DNA from 4 places in the Lachnospira sp. genome. Region 1 is predicted to be linked to each of the others. Evidence: predicted binding sites of a transcription regulator. Region 1 holds the regulator's gene; each other region holds the start of a gene.
The links. The regulator Rex, encoded in region 1, represses fermentation and respiration genes when NADH is low (regulators of the CRP and FNR family bind a similar motif). The targets are predictions, from matches to a motif close to ATTGTTAANTANTTAACAAT.

Region 1 (8,477 bases):
TATGTATAAGAAGATAATGTATTAGGGAGAGTTATTAACTTCTTCCTTAACTCTGAAAATATAATATCGTGATTTTGTGAACGTGATTTGACAAAGAGCTGAAGAAAGTATGAAAGAGTATAAACTAAATATAAATTCTAGAAAGAAAACGGAAACTAAAAAGTAGGATAAAATTAAAAAAAAGACTACATTCGCAATGAATGTAGTCTTTTCCTTACATTGTTCGTAAACAATTAGTGTCTGCAAAAGGTGAATTACTTCTTCTTCTTGCCAGCGTTAACTGTTTCCTTTAAGCCCTTACCAGCCTTGAACTTAGGTGCCTTAGAAGCAGGAATCTTAATAGACTTACCTGTCTGAGGATTCTTACCTGTTCTAGCAGCTCTTTCAACAACTTCGAAAGTACCGAAACCAACTAACTGGATCTTCTCACCCTTCTTAAGTTCTTCAGATACTGTTTCTACAAAAGCCTTAAGAGCCTTCTCTGAATCCTTCTTTGAAAGTTCAGCCTTTTCTGCGATAGCAGCAACTAATTCTGTCTTGTTCATAAAAACTATTTCCTCCTTAAGATTATTAAGTTTTAATAATTATAAATCATTTATACTACGATTTTTTTATCTTGTCAACATTTTTAACTTGAAAAATGCCGATTTTATGGGATTTATCGAGAATTATATACTCTCAGAAAGAGTTTCCCATTTTTCATAGAGGTCGTTCAAATCCGCTTCAACACTGGATTTCTCCTTATGTATCTCCATCAATCTACCAGTGTTACTTGCAATGCTAGGATCTGCGTACTCTTCGTCTAATTTTTTTATTTTTTCCTCTAATTCTTCGATTTTTGCCTCCACTTTTTTGAGTTCATTCTTAGCCTTTTTAAGACGATTTTGCTCTTCTCTTGAAAGTTTCCATTCTTCCTTAGAATTAGTGTTTGAATTACTAGTGGATGCAGTAACTGTCGCTTGTTTAGGGCTATCTAGAAGACTAGGGTCATTTTTTAAGGCCTCATCCACTGCGGCAGCTGTTAAAATGTCCTTCTTTTCTAGGTAATAATCGTAATTACCAATGTAATTAACGGTAGTTTTATTAGTAAGTTCCACGATTCTTGTAGCAGTAGTATTAATAAAATATCTATCATGAGAAACGTAGAGAACTGTTCCAGTGTAGCTATTTAGGGCATTTTCAAGAATCTCCTTAGATACAATGTCCAAATGGTTAGTAGGTTCATCAAGAATAAGTAGGTTAGCATTTGAAAGCATAAGCTTTGCAAGGGAAACTCGTCCTCTCTCACCACCAGATAAGTCACGAATATACTTAAATACGTCGTCTCCTGTAAAGAGGAAAGCAGCAAGGGTGTTACGAATCTTAGTGTTATTAAGGTCCGGATAAGCATCACTAATTTCCTCAAATAAAGTCTTATCAGGGTTAAGGACGTGGTGTTCCTGATCGTAATAACCAATTTCTACCTTTGAACCAAGCATGATTGTGCCTGAATCTGCCGGTATAAGGCCATTTATAAGACGAAGAATAGTAGTCTTACCAGTACCGTTGTTACCAATAAGTGCCACGCGCTCGCCTCTCTTAATTTCTAAATCTAAATTTTTAAATAAAGTCACGTCATCAAAAGACTTAGTTAGACCTTTAATTGTAAGTACGTCATTACCGCTTATAACCTGAGGCTCTAACTTAATCTTCATCTTGTCATCGATTTCTGTGGGTTTTTCTATAACCTCGATTTTATCAAGCATTTTCTCACGAGATTCCGCTCTCTTAATGGATTTCTCACGGTTAAACTGCTTAAGTTTAGTAATAACCGCCTCCTGATGCTTGATGTCACGCTGCTGATTTAGGTATTCCTTTAACTTCATGTTACGAAGGACCGCCTTCTTTGCTGCGTAATCTGTATAGTTTCCTGAAAATGTAGTCACAACTCCCTGGTCTATCTCAATAACCTTAGATACAATCTTATCAAGGAAATATCTATCATGAGAAACTAAAACTACAGCGCCGTTGTAGTTAAGTAAGTAGTTTTCAAGCCATGCAATAGACTCCATATCCAAGTGGTTAGTAGGCTCATCAAGTAAGATAATATCTGGACTTGAAAGAAGAATTTTACCAAGGGCAACTCTAGTTTTTTGACCACCGGATAGAGTATTTACATTAAGACTAAAGTCTTCTTCACTAAAACCTAAACCCTTTAAAACACCCACGATTTCTGACTTGTAGGCATAACCATTGGCCATTTCAAACTTCTGATTTAAGCTGTTATATTTATTAAGTAGGGCGTCAAGTTCCTCGCCCTTAGTGCTTCCCATTCTTGATTCAATGTCACGAAGCTCAGTTTCCATATCAATGACATACTGCTTAACCTCAAGCAATTCATCATAAATACTTTTACCCGAATTAAGTTCCTGCTGCTGAGCAAGGTAAGCAAGTGTCTTGCCCTTTGATAGAGTAACTAAACCACTATCAAGAGGCTCCTCGCCAACGATCATCTTAAGTAAAGTAGATTTACCAGCACCATTAATACCAATGATGGCAGCCTTTTCATGATCCTCTATATTAAAAGTACAGTCCTTTATAATCACATCTGTAGCAAAAGACTTGCTTAGATTGTTCACTGAAAGTATCATCTAAACCTCCAAAATATCCTAATAAAAAATTCTTATAATCGTTTATATTTACTTGACGATTATAAATAGAAAAAAGTAAAATTGCAATGTGTGCGCAATCTATGATTGCACTCTATTGTAAAAAAGGAAATTATTATGAAAAACATAATCTTAGATAAAATCGACAAATCCGAAGCCCTCCGCTACCTTGGTTATCGTAACACCAAGATAGACGACACACTTCTTGCTATGATTGATGAGTGCGAGGAAGAGGTTAGAAAGCTAGCAAGTCCTAGATATATCTACAAAGTCTTTGACTTTAGTGAAACTAGCGAGGGCATTACATTTTCAAATACAAACCTTACCCTAAAGGGTAATTCTATAAAAAATCACCTTGCAAACTGCGAAAAAGCTGTAGCCATGGCAGTTACCATAGGTGAGGGCATTGATAGAAACATAAGAATTCTATCTCACACAAATCTGGCTAAATCAGTGGTTTTTGATGCATTTTCAAGCGCCGCCATTGAGCAGGTTTGTAATAAAGTTGAGAATATTATTAGGGAAGAATTTAAGGAATATAAGATGACCTTTAGATTTGGCATAGGTTATGGCGACTTGCCTCTAAGTCATCAAAAAGATTTCGTGAAGGTTCTTGATGCCACAAAAAAGATAGGAATAACCGTTGGGAATTCCCACATGATGATTCCTACAAAGTCAGTAACCGCAATTATTGGCCTTAGTAAAGAGGAAATTAAAAAGGCTAATAGAAACTGCGCAGATTGCAATTTGATGGGAAATTGTAACATTTTAAAATCAGGAAATCACTGCTATTAAGCGGTATTCTTAAAACAAGTAATAAAGTAAATGTGTATTGTAATAAATGAGGAGTAAAAAAATGACTAAGAAGGAAAAGTTTAAGGAACTCTTAAAAAAGGACTATGTGCTACTTGATGGCGCCATGGGAACCATGCTTCAGGCAGCAGGCATGAAGGTGGGGGAAACACCGGAAATGCTTAATATCACTAATCCTGAATTAATAGAGTCAATTCATGAAAAATATTTTTTGGCCGGTTCAGATATTGTCTATGCCAATACATTTGGTGGAAATGAATATAAGCTCGAGGAGTGCGGCCATTCCGTGGAAGAACTTGTAACTGCAGGTATTAAGCTTGCAATTAAGGCAAGAGATAAGGTAAAGCCAGAGGGTTTAGTAGCCCTTGATTTAGGCCCAATTGGAATCCTACTTGAGCCCACAGGGGTGCTTTCCTTTGAGGCAGCTTATGACATGTATGCTAGATGCGTAAAGGCTGGTGCTGCAGCAGGGGCAGATTTGGTGGTATTTGAGACTATGACAGATTTGCTTGACCTTAAGGCAGCTGTGCTTGCAGCAAGGGAAAACTCAGATTTGCCAATTCTTACAACTATGACTTTTGAACAAAATTTACGTACCTTTACAGGTTGTAGCATTTCCGCTTTTGGCCTTACAATTTCAGGCCTTGATGTGGATGCCCTTGGAATTAACTGCTCTCTTGGTCCAAAGGAATTAGAGCCAGTTATTAAGGAACTTAGAAAATGGACTAACACTCCGCTAGTTTTAAAGCCTAATGCAGGCCTTCCAGACCCAAAGACAAACCTTTATAATGTCACAGCCAAGGATTTTGCCCTTCTTATGAAGGATTTAAGAAAGTATGGCATTAAGATTTATGGAGGTTGTTGCGGAACTAATCCTGAATTTATAGAAGAACTTAGTAAGATGTTTAAGGAAAATGGCAACATTAAGGCAGAGCCTGTTGAGGTTCCTGCAGCTATTTGTTCAGCCACTAAGACTTGCGTTGTAAATGAGCCAAGAGCCGTAGGTGAGCGAATTAACCCTACAGGTAAGAAGAAGTTCCAGCAGGCTCTTAAAGATAGAGATATGGACTACATTTTAGGTCAGGCTCTAGAGCAAACTAGCGCCGGTGCTGACATTTTAGATGTAAATGTAGGCGTGCCAGGTATTGATGAAGTGGAGATGATGGTGGACACAATTAAAGCCCTACAGTCAGTGGTTGATGTGCCTCTCCAGATTGATTCCACAGATCCTTTAGTTTTAGAGGCTGCCCTTCGAGTTTACAACGGTAGAGCCCTAGTAAACTCTGTTAATGGTGAAGAGGAGTCCTTAAAAAATATATTGCCAATCTGTAAGAAATACGGTGCAGCAGTAATTGGTCTAGCTCTTGATGAAGATGGAATTCCAAAGAAGGGCGAGGATAGAGTAAAGATTGCAAAAAAGATTTTAGATAGAGCCACAAGCATTGGAATTGATAAGAAGGATATTTACATTGATTGCCTTACCTTAACAGTTTCAGCAGAACAGGAAGGGGCAAGAGAAACGCTTAAAGCCCTACAAACAGTTAAGAATGAGCTAGGACTTAAGACAATTCTTGGTGTTTCTAATATTTCCTTTGGTTTGCCAAATCGTGTATTAGTTAATCACATTTTCTTAACCATGGCTCTTCAGGCAGGTTTAGATTTATGTATTATTAATCCAAACCTTCCTGAGATGATGGGAGCAATTAGAGCCTTTAAGGTACTTGCTTGCTTTGATGAGAACTCAGTAGATTATGTGGCAGCCTATGCAAATATGCCTCAAACTAAGATAGTTCCTGTATCAGAAGCAAAGACAGCAGGAAATAATCCAAGCGCAAACACTAATATTAACCTTCAGGAAAAGAAAGGAAATTACGAGCTTTCAGATTTAGCTTATGCTGTAAAGAAGGGCCTTAAAAGTGAAGGTGCAGCAGTAACAAGAGAGTTACTAACTAAGATGGATTCCATGGACATTGTAAATAAGTCCTTAATTCCAGCCCTTGATGAGATTGGCGTGGAATTTGAAAAAGGAACTCTATTCCTACCTCAGCTAATTATGGCAGCTTCAGTAGCATCAGAGGCCTTTGATGTAATTAAGGAAACCCTTAATAAAGATAGTGATGAGACAGTTTCAAAGGGAAAGATTGTCATTGCCACAGTTAAAGGCGATGTTCATGATATTGGAAAAAATATTGTTAAGGTATTACTTGAAAACTATGGCTATGAGGTTATTGATTTAGGTAAGGATGTGCCATACGAGGATGTTGTTAACGCTATTAGAGATAATGATGTTCACCTTTGCGGCCTATCAGCGCTTATGACTACAACTCTTGTTTCTATGAAGGAAACAATTCAGCTTATTCGTGAAAATAATCTTGATTGTAAGGTCATGGTAGGTGGTGCTGTACTGACCCCAGAATATGCAAAAGAAATAGATGCAGATTTTTATGCAGCCGATGCTAAGGAGTCTGTAGATATTGCTAAAAGAGTGCTCGGTTAAATTGTGATAAATGTATTTTGACATTTTTTTAACATTAGTATATAATGCAAGAAGCACAAATACATCGCAAGTTTAGCACTTGATGATTTATATAGAAGTAAGAATGGAGTAAGGATATGGAAGAGAAAGAAGAAAAGAAGATATCGGCGGTTGTTATTAGAAGACTGCCAAGGTATTATAGATATCTTGGTGAGCTGGTTGAGAATGATGTACAGCGCATTTCTTCTAAAGAATTAAGTGAGAAGATGAAAGTAACAGCTTCTCAGATTCGACAAGATCTTAATAATTTTGGTGGCTTTGGCCAGCAGGGATACGGTTATAATGTTAAGTATCTTTATGACAAGATTGGTAAGATTTTAGGCGTAGACGAACCACATAACATGATTGTAGTTGGTGCTGGTAATATTGGTCGCGCTATTTGTAATTATTCAGACTTTTCTAAGCGTGGATTTGTAATCAAGGGCTTATTTGATAATAACCCTGAAGTTGCTGGAAAAGAAGTTGCAGGAGTTAAGGTTTATAACTCTGAGGGAATTGCCCAGTTTATTAAGGACAACAATATTGAAATCGTAGCTCTTACACTACCTAAGGTAGCTGCTAAGGAAGTTGCTAATATCGTTGTTGAGGCGGGAATTAAGGCAATTTGGAACTTTGCACCAGTAGATTTAAATCTTCCAAAGGACGTTATTGTTGAGAACGTTCATTTATCAGAAAGTTTAATGAGACTTTCTTATGCAATAGCTAATCAAGAGAAACACTAAGAGCTATTAATTAAAGAGAAATTATTAAGAACCTAGAGCTAGGATAGGCTTTTAAAAGCCAAACCTATAATCTAGGTTCTTTTTATTTTATATTAATTTTCTTGTTTTCTTTTTTAGAATGTAAGATAATTAAAATATAAATAATCTTAGTTATTTTTGGGGGATATAAATGACAAATTTTTCGTATGAGAAGATCAAGGATTTAGAGGGAATTGCAGGAGTTCCCATCCTTACTTTAGATGAGAGATGGTACAAATTAATACCTGCAAAATATAAAACAGACGAGATTAAATACTGGGAAAAAGAAGTCAATGAATTATTAAAGCAACAAGGACAAGCTCACAATGATATAAAAGAGGTCAAAAAGATTAAAAATCAGCTAATCCAGGAAGTAGTTGAGGCCATGGAGGATGATGATAATAGTGAGGCCAAGAAAAAGAAGATGGAGCAAAATCAGCGTCTAATTCAAGAGGCAAAGGATAAGATTGCTAAACTTGAAGATGAGGCTTTAGATTTTCCAAAGGAGCTTGCCAATGCTAACAAGCACTTAATTGCGGAAACGCTAAAGGTGGTCTATGAAAGGCTTAATAACAACGCAGAGGATATTGAGCTTTTGTCTAAACTAATAGATCAAACAAGAATCAAGTTAAAGAAGAACATCGTTATAAGACAGGATAAGGAAGAGGCTAATGAGAAAATGTATACCTATATGCACGATATCTTTGGCCCGGACTTTAGTAACGAACTAGATAAGTTAAATGGCGACTTTAAAATAATGGGAGACAGGAAAAATGAAGATTGAACTAATTGATAGTAATCAGGCAGCAGCTATCGATAAATATACGATAGATATTTTAAAGGTCCCTTCTCTTTTGCTTATGGAAGAGGCAGCAAAAACAGCCTTTAATGAAATAATAAAGGACTTTAAGGAAAAGGATAAATTCTTTATTACTGCCGCTGCAGGAAATAATGGGGCAGATGCCCTAGCAGTAGCTAGAATGCTTTATTTGGCAGGTTACACGAATTTAGACATCCTTTTGCTTGGCAGTAAATTTACTAAGCAAAATGAGACACAGCAGGAAATGTTAAAGGCCCTAGGCCTTACAATCTATAAAGATTTAGAGGAAATCAAGAACTTAAATAAGGATTATGACTGCATTATTGATGGCCTCTTTGGAGTGGGCTTAAAAAGAGATATTGAGGGCAAATATAAGGAATTAATTGACTATATCAATTCTTTATCTGAGCCTAAGCCATATGTCATAGCTCTTGACCTTCCATCTGGTCTTGATGCCTCAACTTCCAAAATTTATGGGACTTGCATAAAAGCAGATAAGACCATTTGCTTTGGCTATGAGAAAATCGGCCTTTATTGTGGCAAGGGTCCAAGTTATGCAGGAGAGATAGTCTCTACACCTATTGGCCTTAATGATAGCCAGAAACTAAAGGAAATTGGTGGGGCAAAAGAAGTTCAAAGTCCGAAAGATGCCAAAACTTCGGCAGTAGATGCCCACACACTGGCAATCAACGAATTTAGCTGTCTTCAGACAATCGGCAATATCAAAGCGGTCTTTGGAAATATCCTTAAAGATAGGGATTCTGAATCAGAGGAAATTAGAAAGACACTAGATAGTAGAGTGAAAGCTGGCAATAAGGGCAGTTATGGCAAGGCCACAATTATTGCAGGCTCTAGTGGAATTGGCGGGGCGGTTATTCTTTCTGCTAAGACAGCGGCTAGAATGGGCCTTGGTATGGTAA
Region 2 (8,477 bases), on a different contig from region 1:
CTGTAGTATATGTAGGATTAATAGCTGCACCTGAAACGTAGTAGTTTTCATCGATTGTAAACTCAAATACAACCTTGTCATTCTTCTCGTAAGCAGCCTCTACACTAATAACACATAAATCTCCAGTTTCTTCACTTACCTCAATATCAATAGAAGCTAAGTCTATAGACTTTAAAGCACCTAGCTCATCTCTTGTAGCATTCCAGCTATTATAGAGCTGAATTGTGGCATCATTAAAGCCATAGTAGTTAATTATATATCTTGTCTCTGTCTTGTCATAAAGTGTAATGTTATTATTAGCATCTTCAACTAAATCACTAGCACTTGTCTTATCTAGATACTCAAGGAAATCAACGACCCAAAGCTTAATAGAATTCTCGTAAGTATCAACAAATTGTTGCTTAGATTCTTGCTTTACATCAGTTGTATCTATTGTTTCATTACTATTAAAAGAACAAGCAGTTAAAGAGATACTAAAAAGCAACATACAAATTAATGATAGAACTCTTTTTAAATGTTTCTTATTCATAAAAGATTCTCCATTCTTTTAAATTGTGCCATGTTTTTTATCAGCTCTTAATTCTTGCTTTCCATAAAGCATTTCAATAGCTGCACATAAATATTGTCTTGTATATTCTGGAGCAATAATAGTATCTACATAGCCTCTCTTTGCAGCTGCAAGTACTGAATTGTTTGTCTCTTCAAATTCAGATACCTTATCTGCGATTTCCTTATTAGGATCTTCTGCCTTAGAGATTTCATCTGAGTAAATAATCTTTACTGCCTGATTTGAATCCATAGTACCTACTAAAACGCCTTCGTAAGCATATACAAAGTCAGCGCCAAGAGCCTTTGAATTCATAGCAATATAAGCACTTCCATAAGAATCACCAACTACTAAGTTAACCTTTGGTACATCTGCATTGGCAAATTCATAGGTAAGTCTAGCAACAGCTGCTGCCATCTCCTTTTCTGCCTCAAGACTTGCATCAAAGCCAGAAACATTAGTTAAAGTTACAATTGGAATTTCAAGGGCATTACAAAACTTAACAAAATCTGCTGCCTTCTTAGTACCATTAACTGTAAGGGCCTTGTTAAACTTAGCTGTCTCTTTTCCATTTTCATCATATAAAGAAAGTCTGTTAGCAACAGCACCTACCGTTACCCCATCAAGTCTAATAAAACCTGTAAACATCTCTGGTGCGTGGCACTTCTTTACTTCAATTAGGAAATTGTCATCTGAACTCTCAGCCAAAACTAGGGCTGGATCATTGACATTAGATAGAGCTGATGGACAAGTTCTATTTAAGTTATCGTTAGAAGAAATATCCACTAACTGTCCCTCTTCGTAATTAGCAGGTAAAATTGAAATTAAATCTCTAATTCCATTGGCAATCTCTTCTTCATTGCCAACAAAATCTACAACTCCTGCCTCAGCCTGGAACTTAGCAGATGCACTATCTAACTTCTCTTCGTAGTTGCCTGCTATAACGTTAGGGCTATTAACAAATAACTTTCCGCCATCCTCTAGCATAAATGTGAAATCTGAAAGCTTAGCAAGAATTGCTAAACCGCCGCCGCAATTACCATATACGGCTGTAATCTGTGGAATAATACCTGAGCACTCGCTCATCTTAGTATAAATTCTACCAAGACTATAAAGAGCATCCTGTGCCTCCTGTAATCTAATTCCTGCACAATCAAGTAATCCAATAACTGGAGCACCTGTCTTTAATGCTAAATTCATAAGATTGACAATCTTTCTTGCATGCATTTCCCCGACAGTACCATTAAGTACTGATGCATCCTGGCTATAAATGTAAACCGGATTGCCATTAATTGCTCCATAACCTGTGATAACACCGTCTGATGGAGCTTTCTTTTCCTGAATGTTAAAATCTGTAGATCTAGCAGTAACCAAACCACCAATTTCAACAAAGCTACTATCATCAAGAATTGATTGAATTCTTGATAATGCATTTGTAGTATTGCTCATTTTTCTAGCCTCCTCCAAATAATATGTTTAGTAAATGTATTACATAACTAAAATATATTTTATAATAAACTTGACCTAAAAACAAGACTTTTTGCACAAAGAAAAGCTAGATAAAATCTTAATTTTCATAAGATTTTACCTAGCTTTTGTTTTGATAATTTGTTATAGAAAAATTTGTATTTAATTTATCAATAGTTTGTCATAACCCCACCTACACTAACGCTTAGAGGTGTGGGATTTCTCCGACTGAATTAAAAATTAAGCATATAATTTCTCAATATACTTTTCAGAAATCTGATTTAGAAGTTCTTCATCATAATCACTGAATTCCTCATTAAGTAAATTTTTTACAAAATCTACTCTACTAAAAAATTTGATTTCTTCTGGAATACTATCATCCACTTCTTTATCAATATCCTCAATAAATACATTTTCCTCAAGATATTCATTAACCTTAGTAATTAATTCCTTCTCCTCTTTAGCTTCAAGCTTTAACTTCTTTGAATAAATTAAAGACCATACGCCAATTCCACAAAAGACTGCAAACATCAATATAAGGATTACATTAACCGTAATAAAAGAAGATGAATCTTTTTCTATAAGTTTAAACACTCCAAGATCATTTAATAAAACTACTATAAGACCTACAACTCCACAAAAAAGGAAAGTAAAAGCTGAAGATAAATTATCTTTATACTTTTCTTCCTTGCTATCATAAAGAGTTGGCTCTCTAAAAGCCTTTTGAGTATTTAATTCAGATATTTCCTCTTGTTTTTCCTCTTCTAGCTCTTTAGCTTCTTCTTTTTCTATCTTTTTTTCTTCCTCTGCCATTTTAACGTCTTCAAGTAATTTATCTTCAAGAACTTTTTTATAAATGTTATTAGCAAGCTCGTAGCTTGTTGGACTTACGTAAACTTCATATAGACCACTAATCTCATTAAACTCGTATTTACAATCAGAAATCTTAGAATATTCTAGAATCTCTACTAAACGACTTGCGCTATCTTCCTTTTCAAGATAGGCAAGTGCTTCGTATTCCTTAGCCTTATATGTGCTACCTGTTGAAATAACCAACTGTTCATTCTCAGATTGTTTTTTTAATTTTAAATCAAACATCTTAATTTACCTTTCATATAATTTTTACGTTTTAAATGTGATACTTCATTTAGAACAAACTATATTATAGCCTTTATTTGTGAAAAAATTAAGAAAATTATAAATTTTGTGAATTCTTTACGAACTATTTTAAAAAATACTTGCAAATAATTTTGTTTTCAAATAATATATCGAAAGTCAACTCGGGGGAGAAGAAAGGAAATACATATGCATAAAAAATTATTTTTAAGAAAAGCCAAGATAAGCTTTTGTCTTGCTTTGTCACTTTTATTTTTCTCGAGTAATCTCTTAGCATGTACTAGTGATAAAGACGAATCTCTTGATCATTCTACACAAACTGTTTATGAAGACGCTACATACTTTAGAAAAAACGTAGTATCTTTAAAAGCAGCAAATGTAGAATCTACATCCAGTGATGAAGATAATAACGAAGAAACTATTGAAGAAACCACAAGTTCAAATTCAAATAGCCAAACTCAAGCTGAAATCATTACAAGCACAATAGCCAGTGAAGCTTCAACTTCCTCATCATCTTCTAGTTCAACAAATTCACTTGCTTATAGAGCTAGTATTTCAAGCTTTACTTTTGATGAAGAAGCATATAATAACCTTGATCAAACAGCTAGTGCTTATATTGAAAACTTTAGTGTTATCAATCAAAATCCAGAGCTTCCAACAGGCTGCGAAGTTACTAGCTTAACTATGGTTTTAAATTACTACGGTTATGAAATAACAAACACAGAACTTGCAAGCAATTATTTAAACACAGGTTCACTTGGGTCTAATCCTTATGTAAATTTCGTAGGAAGTCCATTTTCTTCAAGTTCTTACGGTTGCTATTCACCAGTAATCGTAGATTGTGCCACAAGTTTTGGAGCAAATGCAATAAATATATCTTATTGTTCATATAGCGAATTACTTAATTATGTTTCGCAAGGTTATCCTGTAATTGTTTGGGGCACTATGGGTATGACCGCTACAAGATATGGTTCTTCAAGCTGGACAGATTCTGAAGGAAATACTGTAATTTGGCGTGGTAATGAACACTGTCTAGTTTTAGTAGGCTATGATGTTAGTGCTGATATTGCATACCTTGCTGATCCACTTACAGGAGCTATTGAAAGTTACAGTTTAAAAACATTTTTACAAAGATGGGTTGAACAAGATAGTCAGGCTGTGTTAGTTTATTAGTTGGAAAATATTTAGCAAAAGAGGACACTTTAATGCAAACTGACTACATAGACAAACTTTTAATAGTAACTGGCGGAAGTCTAGATATTGACTGGGCTAAATCCTTTTTAAAGGATAAAAATTACGACTATATTATTGCCGCTGATAGCGGTCTTTCACACATAAAGAATTTAGGTCTTGTGCCAAACTTTATTCTTGGAGACTATGACTCTGTAGACCCTGAGGTTTTAGAGTATTTTAAGGGTTTTGATATTAAGACTTATCCAAGAGAAAAGGACTACACTGACACTCACCTAGCTTTAATTACAGCAATTAAGCTATCTCCAAGACATATTACAATTCTTGGAGCCACAGGCAGCAGACTTGATCACAGCCTTACATCCATCGGAAATCTTAAGGCTTTGCTAGATTTAGATATAAGTGCTGAGATTGTGGACCCTCACAATAAGATTTATTTAGTGGCTGAGGGAGAAAAACACATCATTAGAAAATCAGAACAATACGGCGATTACGTCTCACTCCAGCCTTTAGGCGATAAGATGTTAATTAGCTTAGAAGGTTTTTACTATCCTCTTGAAAAGTGTGAGGTAAAGACAGGTCTTAGTCTTACTCAAAGTAATGAGATAAGTGCAGATGAAGGCGTGATTACAGTTCATGAAGGCATTGCCATTGTTGTGGAAGCTAGGGATTAGTGGGGAGTGTAATAAGACCGTAAATTAAAGGAAATAGATAATTGGAATTAAGGAAGCTTAGAGCTTTGAAACCTTGAGGGTTTTAAAAGCTCTAAGCTTTTTTAATTGCTGGGATGTGAGGTGTGGCGCTAGCGGGAGACTTTAGTAGGCCGTAGGTGTATAATTTGGGGGCGGTGGTGTGCCTTTTTGTGATGAATTTCCGGAGTTTAGCCACTAGTGGTAATCAGGGATTAGTGGGGAGTGACCAACTTATCAATATTAACTAAAAATAGCCACACACTAAATCTTTCAATTCTAATTTCTTTAGGCTCATTGTGCCTATAAATTGCAATATTGCGGGATTTAAGCACAATTTTTTTCTTCACTCTCCTATTATTATTTGAATCCTGTGCCCTAATTGCTGCTTGCTAGAAAAAAAGTCACAGGAAATTTTATAGCTGCCGGAAGTTTTTTAGATTTCTGTGCTTAAATAGGAAATTTTACTAATTTACAGGCACAATTCACTTCCTATAAGTCTCCTTGATTTCTTCCTATGAGCTCTATTATGTGCTTTTTCTCATGGTAATTAGGGTTTCTAGGCACATGGAGCCCGTAAGATTCTAAAAGAGGTCTCTGATAGGAGTTTTTTAGCATAGTGGCCTTTCCCACTTGCTTTATTTAATTTCTAGGAGAGGCCCCAAAAGGTTTTTTTCCAACTCAGAGGCCGCACTCACTTGCTTTCAACTCCCCTACTTCTCAAACAAAAAGAGGTGCGGCTTTCGCCACACCTCTCATATATAAATTGCGCCTACAATTATGATCTAGTTGTTTGATAAAAATTCGTGGATACCCTTTGCGCCTGCCTTACCAGCACCCATTGCAAGGATTACTGTAGCTGCGCCTGTTACGGCATCACCACCAGCATAAACAGCTGTCTTTGAAGTCTTACCTGTTTCTTCTTCGGCTACGATACATTTTCTCTTATTAATCTCAAGGCCCTTAGTTGTTGAAGAAATAAGTGGGTTTGGAGATGTACCAAGAGACATGATAACTGCATCTACATCCATCTCATATTCTGACCCTGGGATTTCGATTGGTCTTCTTCTGCCTGATTCATCTGGCTCGCCAAGTTCCATCTTAATAACCTTGATACCTGTTACATTACCCTTATCATCTGTAAGGATCTCTGTTGGGTTCTGTAATAAGTCAAAGATGATTCCCTCTTCCTTAGCATGATGTACTTCTTCAGCTCTTGCTGGAAGTTCTTCAAGGGAACGTCTATAAATTACATGTACTTCAGCGCCAAGTCTAAGAGCTGTTCTTGCAGCATCCATAGCAACGTTACCGCCACCAACTACTGCAACCTTCTTAAATCTAGCAATTGGAGTATCATATTCATCATCGAAAGCCTTCATTAAGTTACTTCTTGTAAGGTATTCGTTAGCTGAGAATACTTCGTTAGCATTTTCACCAGGGATACCCATAAATCTTGGAAGACCAGCACCGGAACCGATGTAAACTGCATCGAAGCCTTCATCGTTTAATAACTGATCAATTGTCATTGAACGACCAATAACTACGTTAGTTTCAATCTTAACGCCAAGCTTCTTAACATTCTCAACTTCTGCTGCCACAACAGTCTGCTTTGGTAAACGGAATTCTGGAATACCATAAACTAAAACGCCGCCGGCTTCATGAAGAGCTTCAAAAATTGTTACATCATAACCAAGCTTTGCAAGGTCACCAGCACATGTAAGGCCTGAAGGACCTGAACCAATAACAGCTACCTTCTTGCCGTTTTTCTTATCTGCACCCTTAGGTGTGATGCCATTTTCTCTAGCCCAGTCAGCTACAAATCTCTCTAACTTACCGATTGAAACTGACTCGCCCTTAATACCTCTTACACAAACGCCTTCGCACTGTGATTCCTGTGGGCAAACACGTCCACAAACAGCTGGAAGGGCAGAAGATTCACTAATTACGTTATAAGCTTCTGCAATATTGCCTTCCTTAACTTCTGCAATAAACTTAGGAATGTTAATTGATACAGGACAACCCTGGATACATCTAGCATTCTTACAGTTTAAGCATCTGCTTGCCTCAGCCTTAGCTTCTTCTAAATTATAGCCAAGACATACTTCATCAAAATTCTTATTTCTAACGTTAGGATCTTGCTCTCTAACTGGAACTTTCTTCATTACGTCCATATTTAACCTCCAATAATAGTGTTTCTATATCAATCTGACAAATTAGTCGTTACCGCAATTGCCACAGCCACCGTGGTGTGTATCACCCTCCTGAAGCTTAAGCATTGCTCTTCCTTCTTCTGTCTTATATGTCTGCTGTCTCTTCATTGCCTGATCAAAATCTACTAAATGGCCATCAAATTCTGGTCCATCAACACAAGCAAATTTAATCTCATCTCCAACCTGAAGACGACATGCGCCACACATACCTGTTCCATCTACCATAATTGGGTTCATAGAAACTATTGTAGGAATTCCTAATTCCTTTGTAAGGAGACATACGAATTTCATCATGATAAGTGGTCCAATAGCAATACATCTATCATACTTCTTACCCTGATTGTTAACTAAATCCTTTAATACGTCAGTACCCATACCTTTTCTAACATAGCTACCGTCATCTGTTGTGATGTATAAATTGTCCCCTGCAATTGCTCTTAACTCGTCCTCTAAGATGATTAAATCCTTATTCTTAGCACCAACGATAACATCACACTCAATACCATGAGCATATAACCACTTAACCTGTGGGAATACAGGCGCAGTACCAACACCACCTGCTACAAATACGATCTTCTTTTTCTTTAATTCTTCTAAATCTTCCTCAACCATTTCAGATGGGCGGCCAAGTGGACCTACAAAATCCTGGAAAGAATCTCCTGCCTTTAATTTAGCCATCTTCTCTGTAGATGCACCAACTGTCTGGAATACGATTGTAATTGTACCCTTTTCTCTATCGTAATCACAAATTGTAAGAGGTATTCTTTCTCCCTTCTCATCCATCTTTACAATTACGAACTGGCCAGGTTCACAATGGGATGCCACTCTTGGAGCTTCTACATCCATTAGATAAATCTTATCCGCTATATTTTCTGCCTTAAGAATCTTGTACATAATTTGTACCCCTTTCCTAAATTTTCTCATAATAAGCTCAATGGAAAGTTGATAAAACTTCTCATTTACTACCATTTATAATTTTAACTAATTGTTAAGTTTGTGTCAAATGAAATCAACTATTTTTTTGTTCCATTTTAATAAAAAACCTTTGTCTAGTTAGCAAACTTTTAAACAAAAAGACCATAAGAATTACCAAAGGTCAAACATTAATTAAATGTATGATTTAGTAAAACTCATGGTCTAATTTAAACTTTATTTGGCTTTACATTTTCAAAGGGAAAATGTCTCATTCTTTCAAAAGAAAATGTCTCATTCTTTCAAAAATCTTTCATGTCCTTTTTATTCAAAACTATTCTTACA
Region 3 (8,477 bases), on a different contig from region 1:
GCCTATATGCGAATTCAAAACTTAATCGAAAACACAAAAGGATGTAGTGGCGTTGATTGTGCCCATGGTTTTTCCTTTTATATTGAAACCACAAGTCACAAGCTATTAGTGGATTTAGGACCATCCGATGTGACACTTGAGAATGCCAAAAAGCTCGATATAGATTTGAAAAAAGTGGACACGGTGGTGCTAAGTCACGGTCACTATGATCATTCAGGTGGCATAATGCCTTTTACAAAAATAAATAATCAGGCAACTATCTATATGCAGGCCCTTGCGGAGCGTGAATACTACGCTGATGATGGCGTGGAGGCAGGAAGAAAAAGATATAGATATATAGGAATTGATCCAGAAATAAGTAAGTTAGATAATCTAAAGAAGATTGGCGGTAATTTTAAAATCGATGAGGAGCTTGAGCTTTTTACCATCAAGGAAAGAACTCATCCTCTTCCATTTACAAACGACCGTCTTCTAGTAAAGAAGCCAGACGGATTTGTGAAGGACGATTTTAAGCACGAACAGTTCTTAGTTATAAGGGACGACAATAAAAGCGTTCTGATTTCAGGCTGCGCTCATAACGGAATTTTAAGTATCATGGATGATTACATTTACAAGTATAAATCTACTCCAGACTATGTAATTAGCGGCTTCCACTTAAAGAAGAACTCCGATTACACAGAGGATGAGGTTAAGGAAATTAAAGAGATTGCAAATGTATTAAAGACTTACAATACTAAATTTTACACTTGTCATTGCACAGGCCTCCCAGCTTTTGATATGATGAAGGAAATCATGGGAGATCAGCTAGAATACGTGCATTCTGGCGATGAAGTAAAATTAGCATAAGGAGTTAATATGGATATTAAAGATATACGTTTTTATATGGAATGCTATGAGGCAAGAAGTATAAATAAGGCAGCGAAGTCTTTATTTATCACACCTCAGGGACTCGGGAAAGCCCTGGATAGAATTGAAACAGAGCTTCAGGTTAAGCTCTTTGATAGAACAAAGCAAGGCCTTGTGCCAACAGAAGCGGGAGTTTTCTTTTATAAGAAAAGCCACAGAATTTTGGAGAGCACAAGAGAGCTTGAGGAAGGTCTAGAAGAGATTAAAAGCAAGAAGAAGATCTTTAAACTAGGCTATTCCTGCGGTTTAATCAGGATGTTGCCCTTAAGTGTCATTGATAAGATACAAGAGGATTTTGAAAATGTAGAGCTAAGTATCGAGGAATCCTCAAACCTTGATGTTAAGCAAAAGCTAGCCAAAAATCAGATAGACCTAGGCCTAGTAATTGGCCGTGTGGCAGCAGAGAATGTTATTGAAGTGGAGCTTGAAAGTAAGACCATGTGCGCAGTTGTGCCAAAGGGGCATAAGCTCTTTAATAGGAAAAGCCTAAAGATAGCAGACTTAAAGGATGAGCAGTTAATTAGTTTAAACGAGAAATATCAGGCTTATGATAACTTGATTAATTCCTGCGAGCGCGAAGGATTTTTTCCACACATACGCATTAAAACCATGGAAGCTGCCATGATTTATGAGTTTGTTAGAGAAGGCATTGGAATAGGAATCGATGTGGACATCCATAATAGAGAAGGGCTTTTTGAAAATGTAGCTCTAATCCCTATTAAAGACGCCATTCCTTGGAGTGTCTATCTGGTTTATAAAAGCGAAAAAAGAAAAGATGAATGCTTGTTAAAGCTTGAAAAAGAGTTAAAAAAGAATGCAAGAAGGTAGAAACTATTAGTTTCTACCTTCTATTTTTTTGTTGATAGAATATTCTCAATAAGGAGTGTTAAAATTATAACAAGCAAATGTTAAATAATTATCAATCCCTTAAATTAGCAGATAATTTGCGGTTAAAGAAATAGTAAATAAAAAAATACATTTTCAAAAGGAGAAAAACAGATGGAAAGAAAGTATCCACATTTATCAAGTCCAATTACAGTGGCTGGCGTAACTTTTAAGAACAGAATGTTTTCTGCACCAATGGGCGGAACTGACATTACAAATGATGGTTGTATCGGACCTAAGTCTACAGCCTTTTATGAGCTTAGAGGAAAGGGCGGCGCTGGTGCTGTAACAGTTTCAGAGCTTATGGTTCATCCAAAAACTGACGGAAGTCATGCATATCACCTTGATCCTTCAATCTTAAATTCCCTTGCTTGTGCTACATACACAGCAGATGCAATTAGAAGACATGGTGCAATTGCTTCCTTAGAGCTTTCACATTCAGGAATGTATGCAGGAACTTACATGACAGATAAGTCAAAGCAAAAGAGCATGAATCAGTGGGGACCATCTGATACAGTTCGTCCTGACGGCGTAGAAGTTAAGGCCTTAACTAAGGACATGATAGATGACATCGTTAAGTCTTACGGTGATGTTGCAGCAATGGCTAAGCGTGCCGGTTTTGAAATGCTTATGATCCATGGTGGTCACGGTTGGCTTATAAACCAGTTCTTATCACCTTTCTTTAACAAGAGAACTGATGAGTACGGTGGAAGCTTAGAAAATAGATGCAGATTTGCAAAGGAAGTCCTTACTTCAGTAAGAAATGCAGTAGGCCCTCGTTTCCCAATCGAATTTAGAATGTCAGGTTCTGAGTTCTTTGATGGCGGTTACGGCCTTGAGGAAGGCGTTGAAATCGCTAAGGAATTAGAGTCTTACGTAGACATTATCCATGTTTCTGCCGGTACTTACCAGAGAACATTTGGAATTACACATCCTTCAATGTTTGAGGAGCATGGTAGAAATGTTTACCTTGCCGCAGAGATTAAGAAGCACGTATCTGTGCCTGTTGCCACTCTTGGTGGTCTTAATGACCCAGCACAGATGGAAGAGATTATTGCCTCTGGAAAGGCTGATATTGTCTACATGGGACGTGCTCTCCTTGCAGATCCATACCTTCCAGAAAAGATTATGCAAAATCGCAATGACGAAATCGTTCGTTGCCTTCGTTGCTTTACTTGTATGGCTGAGCGTGCAGCTACATCCACAAGACGTTGTACAGTAAATCCAATTATTGGTCGTGAAATCGAAGGTGATGAAATTTCACCAGCTCCAGTTAAGAAGAAGGTATTAGTTGCAGGCGGCGGTCCTGGTGGACTTTATGCAGCTTATACAGCAGCTAGACGTGGCCATGAGGTTATCCTTTGCGAGAAGGAATCTGAACTTGGCGGTATTTTAAAGAGTGAGCAGGCAATTTCTTTCAAATACGAAATGTACCAGCTTACAGGCACTTACGAGAAATTAGCTCGTGAGGCTGGCGTTAAAATCCGCTTAAATACTGAGGTTACTAAGGAATATGCCCTTGCTGAAAATGCAGACGCAATAATTATCGCTGTTGGCTCAACGCCACTCATACCTCCTATCCCAGGTCTTGATGGTGAAAATGTAGTCATCGTTAACAACTACTACAAGGAAAAGGATAAAGTTGGCGACGAAGTTGTAATCCTTGGTGGCGGCCTTGCAGGTTCTGAATGTGCAATTCACTTAGGTCAGGAAGGTAAGAAGGTATCAATCGTAGAAATGAGAGATAGCTTAGCACCGGATGCTAATGTAAGACATCGTCCATTACTCTTACAGCAGATTGATAAATATGTGGATGTACATACAGGACTTAAGGCAGTCAAGGTAACAGCTGAAGGTGTTGAGTGTGAAGACAAAGATGGCAAGGCAGTATTTGTTAAGGGTTCAAGCGTAATCTGTGCCCTTGGCCAGCGTTCAAGAACAAACGTAGTTGAAGAATTAAGAGATTGCGCTCCATTCGTTAGAGTAATCGGTGATGCCGCTAAGGTTTCAACAATTACAAACGCAGTATATTGGGGCTACCACGCAGCACTTGATATCTAAGATGTAACTAACCGGTGCTTTTACATTTTCATAAAGATAAGTACTTTTGAAAATGCAAAAAGCCCGGAAATATAATCACTAAAGATAGGTCGTCATTCCCAAGGCGACCGCACCTAGCAAAATAATATAAAAAAATTGAGGAATAAAAATATGAATTTAGGAATTAAAGATTTAGATAAAAGAAGATGGATTGTCCTAATTGCAGGATGTTTTATTAATCTTTGTTTAGGCTCTATTTATGTGTGGAGCGTGTTCTCTGCTGGTATGGCAGACTATTTTACAAATACTCTTGGAAAAACAGTGACTTCCGCAGACCTTGCAATCGTTTATACAATTGCTAACTCAGTTGGCCCAATCACAATGATTTCAGGTGGTTGGTTTAATGATAAGTTTGGACCAAGAAAAGTCATTTTAATTGGCGGTATCATGTGGGGCTTAGGTATGTTTTTATCAGGTTTTACAACTAGCGTTAACGGACTTATCCTAACTTACGGCCTCATTGGTGGTCTCGGTCTTGGAATGGCTTACGGTAGCACAATTTCTACTTGCGTTAAGTTCTTCCCAGATAAGAGAGGTTTAGTTGGTGGTATCACAACTGCTGTTTACGGCTTAAGTTCAGTAATTCTCCCTCCAATCGTTACAGTAATTGTTTCTAAGACAAATGCAACAACAGCCTTCAAAATCGTAGGTGTTGTATTTATGGTACTTATTGCAGTTTCTGTAATCTTCCTTGAGAAGTGTCCTGATGATTATACACCAGCAGGTTTCACACCAAAGAAAACTGCAGCAGTTAAGCAGAACATGAACTGGAAGGAAATGTTAAAGACACCTACATTCTACGTAATGCTTTTACTTCTTACATGTGGCGCCTTTACAGGTATGATGATCACATCACAGGCTTCATCAGTTGCCCAGCACATGGTAGGTTTATCAGCAGTAGCAGCGAGCTTAGCAGTTTCAGTATTAGCTTTATTTAATGCTTTAGGTAGAATTGTGGCTGGTTTCGTTTCAGACAAGATTGGTAGAATTAACACATTATTCCTTGCTTGCATCCTTGCAGTAATTGGCCTTTTATGCCTTTACTTCTCAGGAATGGGCACAGTTATTCTATTCTACATCGGCCTTTCAATCGTTGGTATCAGCTATGGCGCTTTCATGGGTGTATACCCAGGCTTTACAGCAGACCAGTTTGGTCCTAAAAATAACTCAGTAAACTACGGTATTATGTTTATTGGCTTTGCAATTGCAGGTTACTTTGGTCCACAGATTATGGGAACAACATTTGCAAAAACAGGCGCATATCAGGATGCCTTCATGTATGCAATCATCTTCTCATGTGTAGGTATTGTATTTACATTTATTTATAGACTTGTTGCTAAGAAGAATAAGTAGTGATAAGTAGAATAAGTAGAGATTAATCTTTCTCTTGAAAATGCATCTAGGTCTGTTACAATATCTCTTGACAAAACATTTATTTATATTTGGAAGGAAGATATTGGAAAGGAAATTTTAATTATGAAAATTAGAAATGCAGTAATAACTGATTTAGATCGCATTATGGACATTTATGCCTATGCAAGAAAATTCATGGCAGAGCACGGAAATCCAACTCAGTGGGGACCAACACAGTGGCCACCAAGAGATTTAATTGTTGAGGATATTAAAAGAGAGAAAAGCTTTGTTTGCCTAAACGACAAAGACGAAGTAATCGGCGTATTCTTCTATAATTATGGTAAGGACGTTGATCCAACTTACGGTGATATCACTGATGGAACATGGCTTGAAGATAGTCCATATGCAGTAGTTCATAGACTTGCAGTGGATGGTTCAGAAAGAGGCATTGGTACATTTTGCTTAAATTGGGCTTTCGAGAAATCAGGTCACGTAAGAATCGATACTCATGGTGATAACAAAGTAATGCAGAATCTCCTTAGTAAGTTAGGTTTTAAGCACACAGGAACAGTTTATGTAGAAAGTGATGATATGCCAAGAATCGCATTTGAGAAGCTTGCGTAAGTTTGAGTGGCAGAATTAGTGCGGCGTCTGGATGAGAAATATTGCTGCGCCGTGTGGCTCTAGCGCATAAGTCGGCTGATTCATTGCTTCTCCGGGCGCGAATTGACCTAGCGAAGTAAAAAAAGCTTGTTAGGTCAATAATATGCAAGTCTACAACTTAAATATTTTTAAGAGATAATCCTTTTCGACAAAAATTTCGGGATTAGGTCAACAAATTTTTAAAATTGAGATCTTAAAAAATGAGATTTAATCCTTATTCAAGAAAAACTAGTGGGAAGGATTAAAATTAATAGTTGAAAAATTAAATTCGATTGACCTAGGTAATAATAAAAATATGCCTGGGTCAATTTTTAAAATAAGGATAGTCCCCTATATTCCAAAGAATCAATATATGTAGCGTTCAAATCCAAGAAATTTAACATAAGCAGATAGTTAAATATATTGTTAATGACAAAACAATTCCTACATGATATACTACTGAAGGTTTGAACTAAATGAAAGCAATTCCTTGCTTTATATTCTTAACAAACCATCTTAAATCTAGGGCGAGACAAGCCCAATTCCCAAGAAACATTAAATTATACACAGGAGAAAATATGGAAAAGTTGATAGCTATGCTTGAAAAGCGAATTGCTGTTGATAAGAGTGCTCTAAATCAAGCCTTGAAGGATAATGACCGCTTCGAAAAAGGCTATTTAAGAGTATCTTTTAATAATAACAGACCTCGTTTTTATCAAGTCAAAGACAAATCGGGTGGAATATACCTAAAGAAAAGTGAAATCAAAATTGCAAAAAATCTTGCTCAGAAAAGATACCAATCAGATTTTGTAAAGAACTGTTATAAAGAAATCGATTACCTTGAAAAGGTAAAGAAAAAGTTAGAGACAAACAATCTAAATTTGATCTATGATAACTTATCTGAAGTTCGAAAAACTCTAGTAAATCCCTATATTTTAGACAAAGAATTAAGTGCTATTAAATGGCAAAATAAAAGAATCCAGACAACGGATTATTTAGAAGAGAATAAAGTATATGACACAAAACGCGGTGAGAAGGTACGTTCCAAATCAGAGGCATTAATTGCAGATACATTGTATGACCTTGGAATTCCTTATCATTATGAGAAGGCTTTGCGTTTAAAAAATGGAGAAACAAGATATCCAGATTTTACTCTTTATAACAAGAATACAAGAAAAGAGGTTTATTACGAGCATTTTGGCTTATTAGATGACAGGGAGTATTTAAAGGCAAGTTTGAAAAAGATTGATGAATACCAGAAAAACGATATTTATCTTGGGAAGAATCTGATATTTAGCTTTGAAACTAACTTGCAGCCTTTTAATATAAGTCGAATTAGGAAAATGCTAAAAGAAGTAATGACCTAAGGATAGTTTTTTGATGTATTAGGTCAATGAAATCTAATATTGATTTTTGTAAAAAATTTACTTGTAGGACTTTTGAATGAAAAATTACAAATATGGATTATCAAAACAAGCATAATTAGAATCTAAAAAATGAGAATCATACGTATCGATAAAAAAGTAGGAAAACGGATTAAAATTTCTCTGTGCTGTTTGAAATTCGTTGACCCAATGAAGATATTTTAAGCCGTTAGTCCTACATTTCCCGAAATAAGCAAGTTCTATCCCTGAACTTCTATTTAATTACCTTGCATTTATTTCACATACTATATAAGATTTAACTATATACTTTATTTAATGAGATTCTTACGAGATTCTCAGGAAATTCTCACAAGATTCTTATTGGGGAGGATAAGATGAAATCTTTATTTTATGAGGAAGCAGCAAAAAATTGGAATGAGGCATTACCTTTAGGAAATGGCTTTTTAGGGGCCATGGTTTTTGGGGGAACAGGAATTGAACGTTTAAGTTTAAACGAGGATAGCTTATGGTATGGAGGATTTAAGAATCGTGTAAATCCCGATGCTAGGGAATCTATTCCTAAAATTAGAAAATTATTAGAAGAGGATAAGCTAGAAGAGGCGCAGATACTAGCAGATGAAACCTTTGCAGCCTGTCCTGATTCACAGTGTCATTATGAACCCTTATGTGACTTATTAATTCAGCAAGAAAGTGCCTATGAATTGCAGAGTTTGCACGGAATGCGATGGCTTAATGATAAGGATATGTCCAAGATGGAAATAGAAAATCATAACTATAAACGAGAGCTAGATCTTGATTATGGAATTATGAAAGTTGAATATAATGGACATGATAATCGTAAATATAAACGAGAAATTTTCATATCTAATCCTAGTCGAGTGCTGGTTATGGATTTTGAGGGTGAGCCTTCTAGAATCCTAATGCGCAGGGATAGATATTTAAGCAAATTGGAAAAAATCGACAACAACACTATCGCCTTATCTGGTCAAACAGGAGATGGTGGAGTTAGTTATGTGGCAGTTTGTAGAGTGCTTGGAGAGGAAGTTTGTGCAAGAAATTCTTTAATTAAAACAGGTGGAAAATTTAAGCTTTATTTAGCAGCAGCCACAAGTTATAGATATGAAGATCCAAAGGCTAAGGCTCTAGAATGGGTTGATAAGGCTAGCAAGGTGGATTATGAAATCTTAAAGAAAGAGCATATGTCTG
Region 4 (8,477 bases), on a different contig from region 1:
ATAATGGCAGCCATATCTACTGTATTTTCAGTAGTAGGTCCAAAAGTTTTAGGTAGGGCAACTACAACACTTTCAGAAGGTTTATTAAGTAAAATTGCTGGAACAGGTGGAATTGATTTTACAAAGATTGGAAAAATCTTAATATTTGTTTTATTACTATATGCATTTAGTGCTTTATTCAGTTTAATTCAGGGCTGGATTATGACAGGCATTACTCAGAAGGTAAGTTATCAGCTTCGTAAGGAAATCTCATTAAAGATTAATAGATTACCTATGAAGTACTTTGAAACAAGAACTTACGGTGAGATTTTATCAAGAATAACTAATGATGTTGATACCTTAAGTCAGGGCTTGAATCAGAGTATCACACAGATTATTACATCAGTTGCCACAATGATTGGTGTACTTGTTATGATGCTTAGCATTTCCCCATTAATGACTCTTATTGCATTAGTTATTTTACCAGTATCTATGGGACTTATTTCTTTTGTAATAAAGAGATCTCAGAAATACTTTAAGGTTCAGCAGGAATACTTAGGCCACATCAATGGTACAATCGAGGAAACTTATGGTGGTCATTTAGTTGTTAAGGCATTTAACAAGGAGAAGGATTTCGTAGATGATTTTAATAAGACTAATGATGTCTTATACAGTTCAGCTTGGAAGTCACAGTTCTTCTCAGGTATGATGATGCCTATCATGCAGTTTGTTGGTAACTTAGGTTATGTAGGCGTTGCCTTAACAGGTGGTTTACTTGCAATTAAAGGCACAATAACAATTGGTGATATTCAGGCCTTTATTCAGTACGTAAAGAACTTCACACAGCCTATTCAGCAAATGGCACAGGTAATCAATCAGGTTCAGTCCATGGCTGCAGCTTCTGAAAGAGTATTCGAATTCCTCGATGAGGAAGAGGAAGATCAGGAAGTTGAAAATCCAGTATCTACTGAAGGTATCGAAGGTCATGTTGAATTTGAACATATTAAATTTGGATATAATAAAGAGCAGACAATTATTAAAGACTTTAGTGCTAGCGTAAAGCCAGGTCAGAAGGTAGCTATTGTAGGCCCAACTGGTGCTGGTAAGACAACTATGGTTAAGCTTCTTATGAGATTCTACGATGTAGATGAGGGCGCAATTTTAGTTGATGGCCACAACATTAAGGACTTTAACAGACGTGATTTAAGAGATGCCTTTGGCATGGTATTACAGGATACATGGGCTTATAAGGCTAGTATTATGGAAAATATTAGATACGGCCGCCTAGAAGCTACAGACGAAGAAGTAATCGCAGCCGCTAAGGCCGCCCATGCTCATCACTTTATTGAAACATTGCCAGGAGGCTACGACTTTGAGCTTAATGAAGATGCAAGTAATGTATCTCAGGGCCAGAAGCAGCTTCTTACAATTGCAAGAGCAATTCTTGCCGACAACCCAATTCTTATTCTAGATGAAGCAACTTCTTCAGTAGATACAAGAACTGAGATAAGAATTCAGAAGGCTATGGATAACTTAATGCGCGGAAGAACAAGCTTTGTAATCGCTCATAGATTATCTACAATCAAAGATGCAGATATTATTCTAGTTATGAAGGATGGCGATATTGTTGAACAAGGTAGCCATGACGAGTTAATTGCAAAGAAAGGCTTCTATGCAGACCTTTATAATTCTCAATTTGAAAGCAGCGCCAGCTAAGAATTAGCTGGCAGATGCCATAGGCAAAGCCTCATGGCATCAACACGAAGTGTAGCTGCTTTCATGAGGAAGTAGCGAAGCGGATTCCGAATGTCCTTAAGTTAAGGAGCCAGCTAAGAATTAGCTGGCAGATGCCAAAAAGACTTGTGAAAATGTATCATCACATTTTCACAAGTCTTTATTTTTTCTAATCTTTAATGTAAAGTCTACACTGCGTTCAAAATTTTTACACCCAATCCTCTGCAATAGAGCAATTCATAATCTCTCTAACATTAAGACCATTACTAGCTGCAAGCCAAAGCTTACAATACTGAGAAATAATTGAAGATTCTCTTAAAGGTATGATGCCAAGTTTTCTATATTCCTCAACAGTTTCATAGGCTTTTTCGCTATTAGATAAACCAGTAATATAAACTGGGATATTAAGCTCCTTAGCCCTGTTAGTTAATTCCTCTAATTCCTTTGTGACATGAATTGTGCCTGAATGGAAACTTTCAATTAAGATAGCTTCAAGACAATTACTAAATTTCTCATGTCCCTCTTCTTCGTTAATAATATTATCCTGGGCTAAATTTTCAATATAATCATCTAAATCAGGATAAGTCATTCCCACATATGGACGAATACGCATTACCTCGCTAGACTGATTAGTTAAGATAATATCCTTAGCCTCAAGTCCAAGCTTTGTAAAACTTTCTAGATTCTTGTCATCGCTTTTATACTGATCATTTAATTCAAATGTATCGTTTAAATAAATTGCATAATGACTCTTCTTAACACTTTCCACATCTGCAGATAATGTTACAGGTGGCTCAAGTCTTGTAGCTCTGTGGATTGTAGGGATTCCACCCTTGTTACAGTAACTTACAAATACGCCCTTGCCAAGCTTTGCCTTCATAAATTCCACCGCAACATGGTAATTAATAAGGCCATTTGCACGCTTATCCTCAAGAACGAAATCAGAAGAAACAAGAATAATAGGAATTTTTGCATCATTGAAAATGTATCCTAAAACAGCAGCACTGTACTGAAGTGTATCTGTTCCGTGAGTTACGATAATACCGTCAAGCTCTTCATTTTCAAGAACCTTACTAACTTCCTTAATGAGTAAATTCAAATGGTCACCATCAAGATTCTCGCTTAATAAAGTGTAAGGATTAGAGCTTGTAAAGTTGATAGTCGTAGCATTTGCATAATTCTTCTTATAAAAATTGATTAGTTTATAGGGACTTCCCTTATCTGTGGAAATAAGGTCGTTATCCCCAAGGAAACTACCAATAGTTCCTCCAGTAAATATTGTATGTAAATTCATAGAAAAACCTCCTAAGTAAATGTTCTCTCTTATTGTAACTGTTTCAAAGACAAAGTTTCAAGAGGCAGCCTTTATAATTTATAACTAATGATTATGAAAATGTGATAGAATTAATTTAGGTTAAATTACGCCAAAGGCATTATTTAAGGGAGATATCATGAGTTATTATAGTTTAACGCAGTGGATTATATTTTTTGCATTGTATTGTTTTATTGGCTGGATTTGGGAGTCTTGCTATGTATCAGTAAGAAAAAGAGAATTAGTCAATAGAGGTTTTTTACATGGACCCTTTTTACCAATTTATGGGTCTGGAGCAGTAACAATTTTAATAAGCACAATAAAGTTTAGAGATAATCTAGTGGCGGTTTTCTTTTTTGGAATGATAGCAGCAACAATTCTAGAATACATTACTGGGGCTGCAATGGAGAGAATCTTTGGAGTTAAATACTGGGATTATTCAAAGAGATTTTTAAATATAAATGGACACATTTGCTTAATCGCAAGTCTATGTTGGGGAATTTTTTCTTGCCTTATGATTAAGGTGATTCATACACCTATTGAGGGGCTAGTTTTAGGACTTCCAGTATATGTAACAGAGATTCTGGCTTTTATCTTTACAGCATATTTTAGTGTGGATGTGACAGTTTCTGCTAATGAAGCTCTTGATCTTAAAGCAATGCTTAATAAGATTTCTTCTGAACATGAGCATCTTAAGTTTGTTGCTGATAAGTTAGAAATTGCCTATGCCTTTGCTGAAGACGAGTTTGCTGAGAACAGAAAGAAATATAGAAGAAAAAGAAGAGAACTTTCTTTTATAGCTTCAAGAAAGAAACTACATTTTGCTAAGTATCTAGAGAATAAGAAGAATGATCTTACTGATAGCTTAGAAGCCTTTAAGGAAACTAAGCTTAATAGTCTTTCAAGAACCTCTGATACAGCTAAAGAACTTTTAAAGAAGAAGTTAATTGATGAGACAATTTTAAAGGCAGCATTAGAGGTAATTTCTAAGGAAGAGGATAAAGTCAAAGCTACAGATAGACGTCAAATTAGAAACTTAACAAGAATTCTTAAGAGAAACCCAATGGCAACTTTTAAGGATAGTGAAGCAATGAATGAAATTAAGCAATTAATGAAAAAGTAAAAATAAAAGGAAACTAAATTTTCTAAAAAAAGGGAAAAAGCCTTGCAATTAAAATTGTGATATGTTATAAAATAATTGTACACAATTTAATTGAGCCAATTAACCATAAAATGTGATTATATTTTGGAGGTATAAAATATGCAAATTATTCATGGAACAGAGAGCAATTTTGAAGCAGAAGTTTTAAATTCAGATAAGCCTGTATTAGTAGATTTTTGGGCAACATGGTGTGGACCTTGTAAGATGCTTGCACCAGTACTTGAAAAGGTAGCTGCTAGCCAGGACGATGTAAAGATCGTAAAGATTGATGTAGATGAGAACCCAGCAATCGCTGAGAAGTTCAATGTTATGTCAATTCCAACACTTATTCTTTTTAAGGATGGTAAGGAAGCTAACAAGCAGGTTGGTTTTGTTAATGAACCAGCACTTAAGGCTTTTATGGGTCTTTAATCAATTAAGATACGCAATATTACAATAACCTTTTATTTTTAATTTCATTGGGAGGTGGAGTTTTGCTAGATTATGAATTGGTCTGACAAACTCCGCCTTTTCTTTATAAAAAATGCAGTTTCAAATATATTGGATTGTACTAAATTCAATACTTGATATAGTTGTCTTGCAAATAAAAATAATAGGTGTTAATATATATTTGCGGTTAAGATTGTTACAGATTTGTCAAAGTTAAAGTTAATTTAATTATCTAACTGATGCGATGGCAAATTTTATTTTAAGCGTGATTGTATACAATATACAATCAAAAACACACATATTAATTTTTTATAGCTTTTTAAGGAGGAGTTCAACGATGTTACAGTTTGAACAGTGGAACGGTTTCGAAGGTAGACTTTGGAAAGAAGAAGTTAACGTTAGAGACTTCATTCAGAAGAACTACACACCTTATGATGGTGATGAGAGTTTCTTAGCAGGCCCTACAGAAGCAACAGATAAGCTTTGGGGTAGATTACAGGAATTACAGGCTCAGGAAAGAGCTAACGGCGGTGTATTAGACATGGAAACAAAGGTTGTTTCAGGTCTTACAGCTTACGGCCCAGGATATATTGATGAATCTATGAAGGACCTTGAAACAGTAGTAGGTCTTCAGACAGATGCACCACTTAAGAGAGCATTCATGCCTTACGGTGGTATTGCAATGGCTGAGAAGTCATTAACAGAGAATGGTTATACACCAGATCCTGATATGCATAAGGTTTTTACAGAATATCATAAGACACATAACCAGGGTGTTTTCGATGCATACACACCAGAGATGAAGGCTGCTAGACATAGCCATGTTATTACAGGTCTTCCAGATACATATGGTCGTGGACGTATCGTAGGTGATTATAGAAGAGTTGCTCTTTACGGTATTGATTACCTTATTGAAGAGAAGACTCATGACTTCAACAACTGTGGTGATGGTACAATGTACGATGAAATCATCAGACAGAGAGAAGAATTAAAGGATCAGATCAATGCACTTAAGGGTATGAAGGCTATGGCTGCTAGCTATGGTTTCGATATCTCTAAGCCAGCTAAGGATGCTAGAGAAGCAGTTCAGTGGTTATACTTCGGTTATTTAGCTGCAGTTAAGACACAGAACGGTGCTGCTATGTCAGTTGGTCGTGTTGCTACATTCCTTGATATCTATATTTCAAGAGACTTAGCTGCTGGTACATTAACAGAAAGCGAAGCTCAGGAATTAATCGATCATTTAGTAATGAAGTTTAGAATGGTTAAGTTTGCTAGACCAAACGCTTACCAGCAGTTATTCTCAGGTGATCCTACATGGGTAACTTGTGACCTTGCAGGTATGGGTGTTGATGGACGTTCAATGGTTACTAAGACAGATTTCAGATTCTTACATACACTTGAGAACATGGGTCCTTCACCAGAACCAAACTTAACAGTACTTTATTCTTCAAAGTTACCAGAAAGCTTCAAGAAGTATGCTGCTAAGATCTCTGTAGATACATCTTCAATCCAGTATGAGAACGATGACGTTATGAAGGTTTACTGGGGCGATGATTATGCTATCTGCTGTTGTGTATCTGCTACACAGACAGGTAAGGAAATGCAGTTCTTCGGTGCTAGAGCTAACCTTGCTAAGTGCTTACTTTACGCTATCAATGGTGGTGTAGATGCTAAGTCTAGAGAACAGGTTGGTCCTGCATTCCCACGTGTTACATCAGAATACTTAGAGTATGATGATGTTGTGGCTAAGTTTGATAAGATGATGGACTGGTTAGCTGGTCTTTATGTTAATACACTTAACTTAATCCAGTATATGCATGATAAGTACTACTATGAAGCAGCTGAAATGGCTCTTATCGATACAGATGTTGAAAGAACATTTGCTACAGGTATCGCTGGTTTCTCTCATGTAGTAGATTCACTTTCTGCTATTAAGTATGCTAAGGTTAAGGTTATCAGAGATGAAACAGGATTCAACGTTGATTACGAAACAGAAGGCGACTTCCCTAAGTATGGTAACGATGATGATAGAGCTGATGACATCGCTGTATGGTTACTTAAGACATTCATGGATAAGATTAAGAAGAGACATACATATAGAAATTCTAAGCCAACTACATCTATTCTTACAATTACATCTAATGTAGTTTACGGTAAGTACACAGGTAACATGCCTGATGGACGTAGAGCTGGTTCTCCACTTGCTCCAGGTGCTAACCCATCTTACGGTGCAGAGCAGAACGGTTTAGTTGCTTCTCTTAACTCATTAACTAAGTTACCTTACGGTTGGGCTCTTGATGGTATTTCTAATACTCAGACAATGAACCCAGACGCTCTTGGTCATAATGAAGAAGAAAGAGTTAACAACCTTGTTAATGTAATGGATGGTTACTTCGATCAGGGTGCTCATCACCTTAACGTTAACGTATTCGGTAAGGATAAGTTAATCGACGCTATGGAACACCCAGAAAAGCCTGAGTATGCTAACTTCACAATCCGTGTATCTGGTTACGCTGTTAAGTTCATCGACTTAACAAAGGAACAGCAGATGGATGTTATTAGCAGAACATTCCATGACAGAATGTAATTTTTAAAAAGCATAAAATTTAAATATATAGTTCGGACGCCAAGGGGCTTGTAGTTTACTACAAGCCCCTTGTTTTAATGTTAAAAAATGGAAAATTCATTATTTGTATGGTTTTAAATTTTATCAGCACCAGTAATAAGTATAACTTTTATGGAAAGTAAGCTGAATTCTTTCTTTTTATCAATGACAATAGCAAGGTATTACTTGCTGGTGTTGGCATTAAGACTATTTTTTACAATTGATGCACTTTTTATAACACTTATATTTTCATTAAAAGCAAAAAGCGAATTTTATATGCCAATACTTATTTTTATTTTTGGCGTTGCGGCATGTATTGGCTTATATGCTAATATCTTGCTTCAAGTAATAATGCTTATTTGTTTAATTATAATTTTGATATCATGTATTTGCTATATATTAAGGGGTATGTATGGAACTAAGAATTAATGAATTAAAAAAATCATATGGAAAAGTTGAGGCTTTAAAGGGAATAACATATACATTTAAACCAGGAGTATATGGTTTACTTGGAGCTAATGGTGCGGGAAAAAGTACTATGATTAATCTTATAACTGATAATTTAGGGCGAGATAAAAATGGTGGAACTATTAGCTATTTAGATGAAACTATTGGAAATGAGGCTATTGATATTTTAAAGTTAGGAGCTAAATTTAGAGCTAAAATTGGATTTATGCCGCAACAACAGGGCTTTTATGAAGATTTTACACCGAAATCTTTCTTAAAATATATGGCGTCTGTAAAAGGAATAAAGAATCAAAATAAGCAAATAGATGAATTGCTTCAAATTGTGAACCTTGAAAAAGTGGCCTATAAGAGAATAGGAGGTTTTTCAGGGGGAATGAAACAAAGAGTGCTCCTTGCTCAGGCACTTCTTGGTGACCCACAAATTTTAATTCTTGATGAACCAACAACTGGGCTTGATCCTAAGGAAAGAATCAATATTAGAAATTATATCGCAAAATTAGGTAAGGAAAAAATTATACTTTTTGCTACGCATGTGGTAAGTGATATTGAGTGTATAGCAGATAAGGTATTACTTTTAAAAAACGGAGAAATAATAGCTGATGGGACTCCTAGAGATTTAATTGAATTAATGGATGGCAAAGTTGGAGAAATACAGATTAATTTAGATGAGTTAGATGATTATCAACGACGTTATAAAATTGGAAATGTTCGTCAAAGAAAAGAGGGATTGGTGCTAAGAATTGTTGATGATAATTTACCAGATGAAGTTAAGCGAGTAGATAACA

Region 2: a site for Rex is predicted at 2,170-2,189, ahead of QVA17_RS02860 (acyl-CoA carboxylase subunit beta). Genes of this name have one in related genera too.
Region 3: a site for Rex is predicted at 1,811-1,830, ahead of QVA17_RS08350 (oxidoreductase). Genes of this name have one in related genera too.
Region 4: a site for Rex is predicted at 4,809-4,828, ahead of pflB (formate C-acetyltransferase). Genes of this name have one in related genera too.

What each region holds. Positions count from the first base shown of each region.
Region 1 is NZ_JAEEVD010000007.1:30,277-38,753, reverse strand. Features, by position in the region: gene QVA17_RS03510 (HU family DNA-binding protein) at 255-545, opposite strand; gene QVA17_RS03505 (ABC-F family ATP-binding cassette domain-containing protein) at 669-2,630, opposite strand; gene QVA17_RS03500 (vitamin B12 dependent-methionine synthase activation domain-containing protein) at 2,766-3,443, shown strand; gene QVA17_RS03495 (homocysteine S-methyltransferase family protein) at 3,505-5,958, shown strand; gene QVA17_RS03490 (redox-sensing transcriptional repressor Rex) at 6,075-6,719, shown strand; gene QVA17_RS03485 (hypothetical protein) at 6,889-7,521, shown strand; gene QVA17_RS03480 (NAD(P)H-hydrate dehydratase) at 7,511-8,477, shown strand, end outside.
Region 2 is NZ_JAEEVD010000005.1:44,269-52,745, reverse strand. Features, by position in the region: gene QVA17_RS02865 (OadG family transporter subunit) at 1-529, opposite strand, end outside; gene QVA17_RS02860 (acyl-CoA carboxylase subunit beta) at 548-1,996, opposite strand; gene QVA17_RS02855 (hypothetical protein) at 2,255-3,112, opposite strand; gene QVA17_RS02850 (C39 family peptidase) at 3,320-4,303, shown strand; gene QVA17_RS02845 (thiamine diphosphokinase) at 4,336-4,995, shown strand; gene gltA (NADPH-dependent glutamate synthase) at 5,796-7,181, opposite strand; gene QVA17_RS02835 (sulfide/dihydroorotate dehydrogenase-like FAD/NAD-binding protein) at 7,224-8,114, opposite strand.
Region 3 is NZ_JAEEVD010000031.1:20,181-28,657, forward strand. Features, by position in the region: gene QVA17_RS08340 (MBL fold metallo-hydrolase) at 7-846, shown strand; gene QVA17_RS08345 (LysR family transcriptional regulator) at 856-1,734, shown strand; gene QVA17_RS08350 (oxidoreductase) at 1,906-3,852, shown strand; gene QVA17_RS08355 (L-lactate MFS transporter) at 4,003-5,244, shown strand; gene QVA17_RS08360 (GNAT family N-acetyltransferase) at 5,368-5,868, shown strand; gene QVA17_RS08365 (hypothetical protein) at 6,465-7,253, shown strand; partial or broken gene QVA17_RS08370 (glycoside hydrolase family 95 protein) at 7,646-8,477, shown strand, end outside.
Region 4 is NZ_JAEEVD010000030.1:198-8,674, reverse strand. Features, by position in the region: gene QVA17_RS08110 (ABC transporter ATP-binding protein) at 1-1,695, shown strand, start outside; gene QVA17_RS08105 (asparaginase domain-containing protein) at 1,922-3,007, opposite strand; gene QVA17_RS08100 (putative ABC transporter permease) at 3,165-4,148, shown strand; gene trxA (thioredoxin) at 4,287-4,598, shown strand; gene pflB (formate C-acetyltransferase) at 4,954-7,206, shown strand; gene QVA17_RS08085 (ABC transporter ATP-binding protein) at 7,637-8,477, shown strand, end outside.